DNA from 3 places in the Pseudoalteromonas sp. SG45-2 genome. Region 2 is predicted to be linked to each of the others. Evidence: predicted binding sites of a transcription regulator. Region 2 holds the regulator's gene; each other region holds the start of a gene.
The links. The regulator sigma-54, encoded in region 2, starts transcription at its own class of promoters, with help from an activator protein. The targets are predictions, from matches to a motif close to GTTGGCACGNNNNTNGNNT.
Positions count from the first base shown of each region.

Region 1: the regulator sigma-54 is predicted to act here: its motif matches at 1,823-1,841, upstream of H5116_RS09490 (flagellar basal body rod protein FlgF).
Region 3: the regulator sigma-54 is predicted to act here: its motif matches at 1,256-1,274, upstream of H5116_RS04035 (DUF2726 domain-containing protein).

Region 1 covers NZ_JACJEO010000010.1:139,626-142,827, reverse strand. The annotation lists gene H5116_RS09500 (flagellar hook assembly protein FlgD) at 1-289, shown strand, start outside; gene flgE (flagellar hook protein FlgE) at 350-1,720, shown strand; gene H5116_RS09490 (flagellar basal body rod protein FlgF) at 1,878-2,621, shown strand; gene flgG (flagellar basal-body rod protein FlgG) at 2,643-3,202, shown strand, end outside.
Region 2 covers NZ_JACJEO010000006.1:64,109-67,310, reverse strand. The annotation lists gene lptB (LPS export ABC transporter ATP-binding protein) at 1-651, shown strand, start outside; gene H5116_RS05635 (RNA polymerase factor sigma-54) at 721-2,220, shown strand; gene hpf (ribosome hibernation promoting factor) at 2,247-2,534, shown strand; gene ptsN (PTS IIA-like nitrogen regulatory protein PtsN) at 2,539-2,991, shown strand; gene rapZ (RNase adapter RapZ) at 3,010-3,202, shown strand, end outside.
Region 3 covers NZ_JACJEO010000004.1:180,641-183,842, reverse strand. The annotation lists gene mtnN (5'-methylthioadenosine/S-adenosylhomocysteine nucleosidase) at 1-497, opposite strand, end outside; gene H5116_RS04035 (DUF2726 domain-containing protein) at 620-1,216, opposite strand; gene folE2 (GTP cyclohydrolase FolE2) at 1,332-2,252, opposite strand; gene arcB (aerobic respiration two-component sensor histidine kinase ArcB) at 2,484-3,202, shown strand, end outside.

The DNA.
Region 1 (3,202 bases), on a different contig from region 2:
AATTAAAGTTACTGATGCATCAGGTCAGCTAGTAAGAACTATTGATATGGGTTCTCAGCCAGCAGGTGCGGTACGTTTTGCGTGGGATGGCAAAAATGAAGCTGGTGAGCGTTTACCTGAAGGTGAATACTCAGTAACCGCAGAAGGAAGTACTGACGGTGAATTTTCAAGCTTACCCATTGCTACATTTAAGAACATTGAAAGCGTTAATATTAATGGCTCAAGTGGCATTATTATTAACACTAAAGAAGGTGCGGTTAGGTTGACAGACGTCGCAGAAATCGCGTAATAAATTTTAATTATACTTCGCCTGTCAGCAGGCTAAATATTAACAGGTTAGAGGTGAATTATGAGCTTCAATATTGCATTAACTGGCTTAGCTGCCGCACAAAAAGATTTAGACGTAACTGCAAATAACATTGCAAACGTTAATACCACAGGTTTTAAAGAGTCACGCGCTGAGTTTGCCGATGTTTATGCATCGTCAGTATTTAGCTCTGGTAAGACTAAAAATGGTGACGGTGTGCAAACAACCATGGTTGCGCAGCAGTTTCATCAAGGCTCACTACAATTTACAAATAACTCACTTGATTTAGCAATCACTGGTGAAGGTTATTTTGCGATGACTGACGATTTATCTTCGCAAGATTTAACATATACACGTGCAGGTGCATTTAAGCTTAACCAAGATAACTTTATGGTTGACGCAAAAGGTAACTTTTTACAAGCATTCCCAGTTGATTCATCTACAGGTGATACAACGTCGGTAAGTTTGAGCACAACTGATCCAATTCAAATCCCTGATTCGTCTGGTTCACCTCGCGCAACCGAAAATGTATTTTTGTCGTTTAACTTAGATGCAACGGCGGATCCAACAGGTCTAGATTTTGACCCTACATCCAGTGGTACTTATAACTCATCTACGTCAACAACAGTATATGATTCACTAGGTGAACCTCACATTTTACAATACTTTTTTGCCAAAGAAGATGATGCCGCAGCAGGTGGTATAGATAACAGTTGGAAAGTATATGCAACTCTCGATGGCAAAGTAGTTGATGGCACAACTGGTGGAGAACAAACAACGACACCTTATACACCACTGACCACCCTAGGTTTTGACTCAAGTGGTTTACCATCAACAACAGGTGGTGTGGCAAATACAAATACAACTACTTTTGATGAAATATTACTACCAGCGGGTTCTGGTGCTGGTTTATCAACATTACTAGACAATGGTGCAACTTTCCCAGGTACTGGTATTGAGCTTAACTGGCGCGATGAAAATAACACGGCTGGACGTATCCCAACTCAGTATTCAAGTGGTTTTGAAGTAAAAGCACTCGATCAAGATGGCTCAACAGTAGGTCGTTTAGCCGGAATTGATATAGGAACAGACGGTAAAATTGTCGCTTCTTACAGTAACGGTGACTCAACATTCCTAGGGCAAGTGGCTATGGTGCGTTTTCCGAACTCACAAGGGTTATCACAAGTGGGTGATACAAGCTGGAAGCAAAGTATTGATTCAGGTGAACCTGTAGCGGGTGAAGCCGGTTCGGGTACGTTTGGTGGAATTAACTCATCAGCGCTTGAGCAATCAAATACTAATCTTACAAACGAGCTTGTAGACTTAATTACTGCACAGCGTAATTACCAAGCAAACTCACGTGCGCTTGAAGTTAACTCAACTATTCAGCAAAGTATTTTGCAGATTCGATAAGCTAAACCCCATTAAATATATTAGGCTGCATTTTTGCAGCCTTTTTTATAAGTCCTCTTCGTAAGCCCTTCTAAATACCTCTCAATGTTGCGTCAAATTTAATCTGGCACCTATTTTGCATTTGTAAGTTCAGAGATTTTTTATGTGAGTCGATACTATGGACAAAATGGTCTACATTGCGGCCTCTGGCGCTAAGCAAAGCCTACAAGGGCTTGCGCTTAAAGCCAATAATTTGGCGAATGCAAATACAACAGGATTTAAAGCTGACTTTGCCCAGGCGCGTTCTATGCAAGCGTTTGGCGAAGGTTTGCCTACACGTGTATTTTCAATGCAAGAGCGTCCGGGTTCAAACATGGTATCGGGTGGCATTGTTCAAACCGGGCGAGACTTAGATATCGCAATGAGCGATAACGCATGGCTTGCTGTGCAAGATGCCTCCGGTAATGAAGCTTACACAAAAGTGGGTACGTTAAACATTACAGCTCAAGGTATGCTCGTAACCAGCCATGGTCGTCAAGTTATTGGCGAAGGGGGACCTGTTATTTTACCCGTCCCAGTCGAAAAAATAGGGTTTAGCCAAGATGGCGCTATTCAAGTTCGACCACAAGGCGCTCCTGCTAACTTTTTAGAAGAAATCGACACGCTTAGAGTTGTTGAAGCAAATAGCTCACAGCTCGAAAAAGGTAACGACGGTTTATTTAGACCAAAAGCAAATGTAACAGTAGATACCTCTGCCAATGTAAAAGTTTTAAGTGGTTCGCTTGAAATGTCGAATGTGAACCCTGTTCACGAAATGGTCGACATGATAAGCCACCAGCGCCAATTTGAATTACAAGTGAAATTAATGAAAACAGCTGAAGAAATTGACGAGCGTCAAGATCAGTTATTACGCATAGTTTAACTTTAAAATGAGGACACGATTATGAATCCAGCATTGTGGATCAGTAAAACTGGGCTAGACGCTCAACAAACCGATATATCGGTTATCTCAAATAATTTAGCGAATGCGAGTACCGTAGGTTACAAAAAAAGCCGCGCTATATTTGAAGATTTACTTTATCAAAATATTAATCAACCAGGTGGTCGTTCATCGCAAGATACCGAAATGCCGTCGGGCTTAATGTTAGGTGCGGGTGCTAAAGTTGTAGCTAACCAAAAAGAGTTTACGCAAGGCAACATGTTGACCACCGAAAACTCACTAGATTGGATGATTTCTGGCGAAGGTTTTTTTGAAGTACTGCAACCAGATGGCAATATTGCTTACTCGCGCAATGGTCAGTTTACTACCGATGGCGATGGACGAATTGTAACATCGGGCGCAGGTTACGTTATTCAGCCAGAAATGAATGTACCAGATGACGCGCAATCAATTACGGTTTCGCAAGACGGCGAAGTATCTGTACGTGTTGCAGGCCAAGCCGATAACGTTGTAATTGGTCAGCTGACTATTAGTGATTTTATTAATCCATCGGGTCTTGAGCC
Region 2 (3,202 bases):
GTACAAGCTGGCAGTATAGTTGGCTTACTTGGCCCTAACGGTGCTGGTAAAACAACGACTTTTTATATGATTGTAGGGCTTGTTCCTAGCGACAAAGGTAAAATATCTATTGATGATAACGATATTACTCTTTTACCTATGCATAGTCGTGCTAGATTAGGCATAGGCTACTTACCACAAGAGTCATCGATTTTTAGAAAGCTGACTGTTTATCAAAACTTAATGGCCATTTTAGAAACGCGCAAAGAACTAAATAAACAAGCCAGAGAAGACACGCTCAATAACTTATTAGATGAATTTAGCATACAACACATTCGTGATAGCCAAGGTATGGCATTATCGGGGGGAGAACGTCGTCGTGTAGAAATAGCACGAGCGCTGGCAGCAGATCCTAAATTTATATTACTGGATGAACCGTTTGCCGGTGTTGACCCTATTTCGGTATTAGATATAAAGAAAATAATAGAACATCTTAAAAATCGTGGGATTGGTGTATTAATTACCGACCATAACGTAAGAGAGACCCTTGATGTTTGTGAAAAAGCCTACATTGTTTCTCATGGGGAGCTGATTGCATCAGGTACTCCAGAACACGTATTAAATGATAAAACAGTACGCGATGTTTACTTAGGCGAGCAATTTAGGCTGTAACATTTACGCCATGTCTTTAAGCATCTGCTAGTATTAATTATAACAACATAAAAGGATTGTTAGAGATACATGAGGCAATCACTACAGCTGCGCATGGGCCAGCAACTTACAATGACTCCACAGTTGCAACAAGCTATTCGTTTGTTGCAACTCAGTACATTGGATCTCCAGCAAGAAATACAAGAAGCTCTCGACAGTAATCCACTATTAGAGGTTGAAGAGGCAGACTATTCCGAAGACGCTGCTGGTAAAAACGAGCAAAAAGCTGATACCGATGACATAACTGTTAGCGCATCTGCTGATGATGCTCCGAGCGAATACGAACAAGATACTGGTGAAGCACTTGCAAAAGACACGCTAAGTGACGACATGGCTATGGATGTCAGTTGGGATGAGTACATGAGTGCCGCTCCTGCAGCCTCATCAGGTCCAATGCCTGAAGACGAATCAATATACCAAGGCGCCTCTACTGAAACGCTCCATGAGTATTTAATGTGGCAATTACAACTAACGCCATTTAGCCCTACAGACGAAGCTATTGCTATTGCTATTGTAGAAGCTGTCGATGATTCAGGTATTTTAACACTAAGCTGCGAAGAGATTTTAGAAAGCTTTAATCAAGAAAACGAAGATGATAACGAAGTCGAACTTGATGAAATTGAAGCGGTATTAAAACGCATCCAACTGTTTGATCCTGTTGGTATTGCTGCACGTAGTTTACAAGAGTGTTTGTGTATTCAGCTTAATCAATTTGATAAAGAAACACCTTATATTAATGAAACGAAAATGATTTTAACCGAGCATATTGATCTATTAGCAGCTCGCGACTATCGTACATTAATGAAAAAAACTAAGCTCAAAGAAGAAGAGCTTAAAGAAGTAATGACACTAATACATACTCTCAACCCAAAACCTGCAGATACTATTGTAAGGGAAGAATCTGAGTATGTTATTCCTGATGTGTCAGTTAAAAAAATTAAAGGCCGCTGGGTTGTCGAATTAAACCCAGATAGCATGCCTAAAATTCGTGTTAATAGCCAATACGCAGCAATGTCTCGCACTGTAAAATCAAGTGGCGACAGCCAGTTTATTCGCTCACATTTACAAGAAGCTAAATGGTTTATTAAAAGCTTAGAAAGTAGAAACGACACGCTATTAAAAGTTACTAATTGTATTGTTAAGCAACAACAAGGCTTTTTTGAACATGGCCCTGAAGCCATGAAACCAATGGTTTTAAATGATGTTGCTGAAATGGTAGAAATGCACGAATCGACAATTTCTCGCGTAACTACTCAAAAGTACATGCATACACCCCGTGGTATATTTGAGCTTAAATATTTTTTCTCAAGCCATGTAAGTACTGAAAACGGTGGTGAATGTTCATCTACAGCAATACGTGCGCTTATCCGAAAATTAATCGCAGCAGAAAACTCAGCAAAACCATTGAGTGATAGCAAAATAGCGGATATATTGGCTGAGCAAGGAATTAAAGTAGCGAGACGTACAATCGCAAAATACCGCGAATCTCTTGCTATTCCACCGTCAAATCAGCGTAAAAGTCTGATTTAAGACGCTAAACTAAGAGGGTAATGCTTATGCAACTAAACTTAACTGGTCGTCACGTAGAATTAACCGATTCACTAAGAGACTATATTAATACTAAATTTGCGAAGCTTGAAAGACACTCTGATCATATTAATAATGTTCATGTCATTCTCGATGTAGAAAAATTAAATCAAAAAGCAGAAGCCACAATACACGTAAGCGGTGCTGAGCTATTTGCCTCTACAGAACATCAAGATATGTATGCCGCTATTGACTCGTTGATCGACAAGCTCGATCGCCAAGTAATCAAACACAAAGAGAAGCTTGCTCGACACTAATATGATGAAATTAAGTTCACTTATATGCCAGGACTGCAGCAAAGCTGCGGTCCTTTTTAATAGCAAAAAAAGAATTTTAGAGTTCATTAGCGAACTTGCTCACGACAAACTTCCGTATTTACCGCAACAAGATATTCTTAATGCTTTAATGAGCAGAGAGAAATTAGGTAGTACAGGTATAGGGCGTGGCATTGCTATTCCTCATGGAAGAATGAGCGGTGCAGAAGAGCCTTTGGCTTTAGTGCTCGTTAGCGAAACTCCAATAAACTTTGATGCAATCGATAATCGCCCTGTTGATATTTTTGTCGCACTCATCGTACCAGATGGCGATAACCAGCAGCACTTAAAGACTCTAGCAACCATTGCTGATAAACTAAACAACAAAGATTTTTGTAAACAGTTACGCAGTGCAAAATCTGATACTGAGCTTTACCAAGTTATTGTCGATCAATCATAGTTTTATAAAGGGTGTTAAATGGAGTTAATTATCATAAGCGGCCGTTCTGGTTCTGGAAAGTCGGTTGCTTTGCGCGTTGTAGAAGATTTAGGTTATTATTGCGTAGATAATATTCCAGTAAACCTACTTCCTTCATTAGTTCGCAGTGTATCTGATAGCTACGATAAAATTGCTGTTAGCATTGATGTGCGCAACATCCCTAAAGAACAAG
Region 3 (3,202 bases), on a different contig from region 2:
AAATCACTACGTGCTTTATCAATGCGTATAGGGTCACACATAAATGTGTCACCAGTACAAATTAAGCCAACGAGTGTTTTAACATCACTGATTTGTTCGATAGTTTGCTGTGCTGCTTCAACTAATTTAGGGTGTGCTGCAAAGCCTGCCGGCATTTGTGGTACTTGGCCAATTTCGTAGCCAAAAGCAGTTACGTCTACATCGTGGTGACGTACTTCTGACGAAATTACTACATCGCCAACACTAAGAGAAGGATCGAATCCACCGGCTGAGCCTGTGTTAATTATGCAATCAGGTTTGAAGTTATCGATCAGTAAGGTAGTTGCAATAGTTGATGCGACTTTACCAATACCAGATTGAACAAGTGTCACCGTGTTACCAGCCAACTCGCCAGTATAAAAAGTGAAACCTGCTTTAGTTAAAATTTGTGGGTTTTGCATAGCTTCACGTAAAATTTTAACTTCTGGCTCCATTGCGCCAATAATACCAACATTCATAAAGTTTAATTCCTGAGTTTGAATCACTTGATTATACGTGAAGTTAGCAATAAAAAACAAAAAAGCGAGCTTGTTTATGAGCTCGCTTTAAATACTTTTTAGGAGAGTATTTAATTCGTTTTTTAAATTTCAGCTAACGCGGTGGTTTGCGCTTTAGCTTGAGAAGGTGAAAGTACCGCTGGCTTATGTGAGCGATTACGAACAGGGCGCTGAGTTTGTGTTGCTGCAGGCTTACCAAGTTTAAACATAATTGCATCGCGTACTTCAGAAGGGCGGTAGCCCGATTTAACTTTCATACGAATATGTGGAATGCCCGCAGACTCTAGTGCACCGTTTACAAACCAGTCGCGTTGAGCTTTGTGGCCATCTTTGTTGGCATTGTTAACTAGGTCAACAGCAGCAATGATTGTTAGTTTTTCTTTATCGATTAAAACAAAGTCGAGTTGCTTATTTTTAGCTTTAGCTAAAGCAGCACGTTTAGACTTTACTGAAAGGCCTTGCTTACAGTCAATAACGTCGATTAACTTAACGCGACTAACAATTTTATATTGATCGCCAACAGCACGCTCTAGAAGATTTAAAAAAGCGCCTTCAACCTGCGTAAAAACAGTTTGCTTGCGAGTAAAAGGATACGGGTTTCCGCCATCGTCATTAAATTTTGACGCAACAACAGAGGCCCCGACAACTAATACTAGGATTAATAATAAAGCGAATTCCATACGGTAACTCCATAACAACAAATTGACACTGCTCAAACAAAGCAATTTACGTGCCTAAAAAGTATGGGTTATAAAATAATTACCGGCTGGTTTACAAGCAATAGCTACACAGCGATTAAGCTTTGTAGCCTCCTTTAATACCTTTTACTGCAATAGCTACAGCATCGTGTGCATGCAGTGACTCATAGTGGTTTATTTGCAGCCAATAATCACTGTAATGGTTTGCCTCTAGCAATGCTTTAATTTTACGCGCTGCATCTTCACAAAACATAAGGTTTTGACCATTCAAACGGGCAAATTCTTGCTCATCTTCACGTTTTACTGCTGCTTGTACTGGTGTTTTAAGCTCAGCTTCAAGAGTGTTAATTAGCGTAACTACGTCAAATTCTTGAATGTTGCTATCAAGCTTTACTTTTACGTTGGCAATAGAGCGCTGCGAGTGGGGAGTCGCTACAATACCTTGTGTAGTGCCTAGCCATTCGTGCACATCTTTTTGGCTCAACGTTTCTTGGTTAAACTTTTCGTTAAACGCGTTTTGTATAAGCTGGCGCGCAAGTGCAGCAGAGCATGGGCACGTTGAAGAATAAGTAACATCTACGGTTAGCTCGTAGCTAATAACGTTATTTTCAATTGTACTGGTAAGTACAACTGGGTAGCTTTTCCAGCCCGCTTTGCCACTTAATAGTGACTTACGGCGTAGCGGTAATTCAAATTTAAATTCAATTTGTGCTTTATTGCTCAGCCCTTCGTGGCTAGTTATAAAGGTATCGAGTGCCTGCGCTATTGTTTGCGGATTGACTTGCTGCTCGGTTGAAAGCAGATCAAGTGCCAAAAATAGACGTGACATATGAATGCCTTTGGCATCTTCTTTATGTAAATTTACAAATGCACGAGCTTTGGCGTTTACTGTAACTGGAGATAAGTCTCGGGATTCAAAAATAAATGGCAGTTCTATTTCGCCCATGCCAACCCAGTCTAATTTACCTGTTTGTAAAGCGGGTGCAGTGTCTGCTATATCTGGCATATTGGTTTGCATGTGCGCTACTCGTATTTTGGGGATAATAAAGCGGGGCATTTTACACTAAATAATTTATTGCTGAAATGATGAGTTTAATAGATGAGCTAAATCAAACATGAAAAATTCTGTTTTTATCGCACAACGTGAGTAGTGGTAGGAGAAAAATGCTAAAATCTGGGAAAATGGTATGTTTATACATACGCATTGCCTTCTTTATATTAAGTACACAGCTAAGAGATAAAATTACGTATGACCGATTATTCTTTGAGCCCTTGGGCTCGGGTACTTTCCAGCTCAATAACGCGATTTGGTGAATTTAAAACCGCTGCTATTTGTTACACTTTATTTTTAACTGTATCTCTTATTTTATCGAGCATGTTTTATTATGTGGCGATAGGCGAATTACACCTGGTTGATATTTTAGCCGTGGTATTTTTTACGGCTGTAGTTTCTCCTTTAATTATAAGTGTGTTGCTTAATTCAATTCGACAACTAGATGCCTCATATGCTTATTTAGATAGCGCCACCAAACAAGAAAAGCTTTTAAATCAAACCCTAAAAGATAACATTAACCGTCTAAACATCGAAATTGATGAGCGTAAAATGGCATTTCATGCCAAGCATCGCGCTATCGAAGAACTACGACGAGAAATTGCTGAGCGTAAAAAAACACAACAAGAACTTGCTCAACAAAGCATGCTGCAGCGCTCAATAGTTGATTCATCTCCTGATTTATTTTATTACCGCGATAACAATGGCGTGTTTGCTGGTTGTAATAAAATGTTTGAAGAAGTAATGGGCAAATCAAGTAGCGAACTAATTGGCAAAACGGTTGAGCAGATATTTCCTAGCCACTTTTTATCTGAAGTTTTGAAAACCGATAAAGAAGTAGAGCAAAGCCATAAAGCACTAACCATTGATGTGGGTTATGAGGTAAATGGCGAAACGCGTTGGTTTGAGCTGCGTAA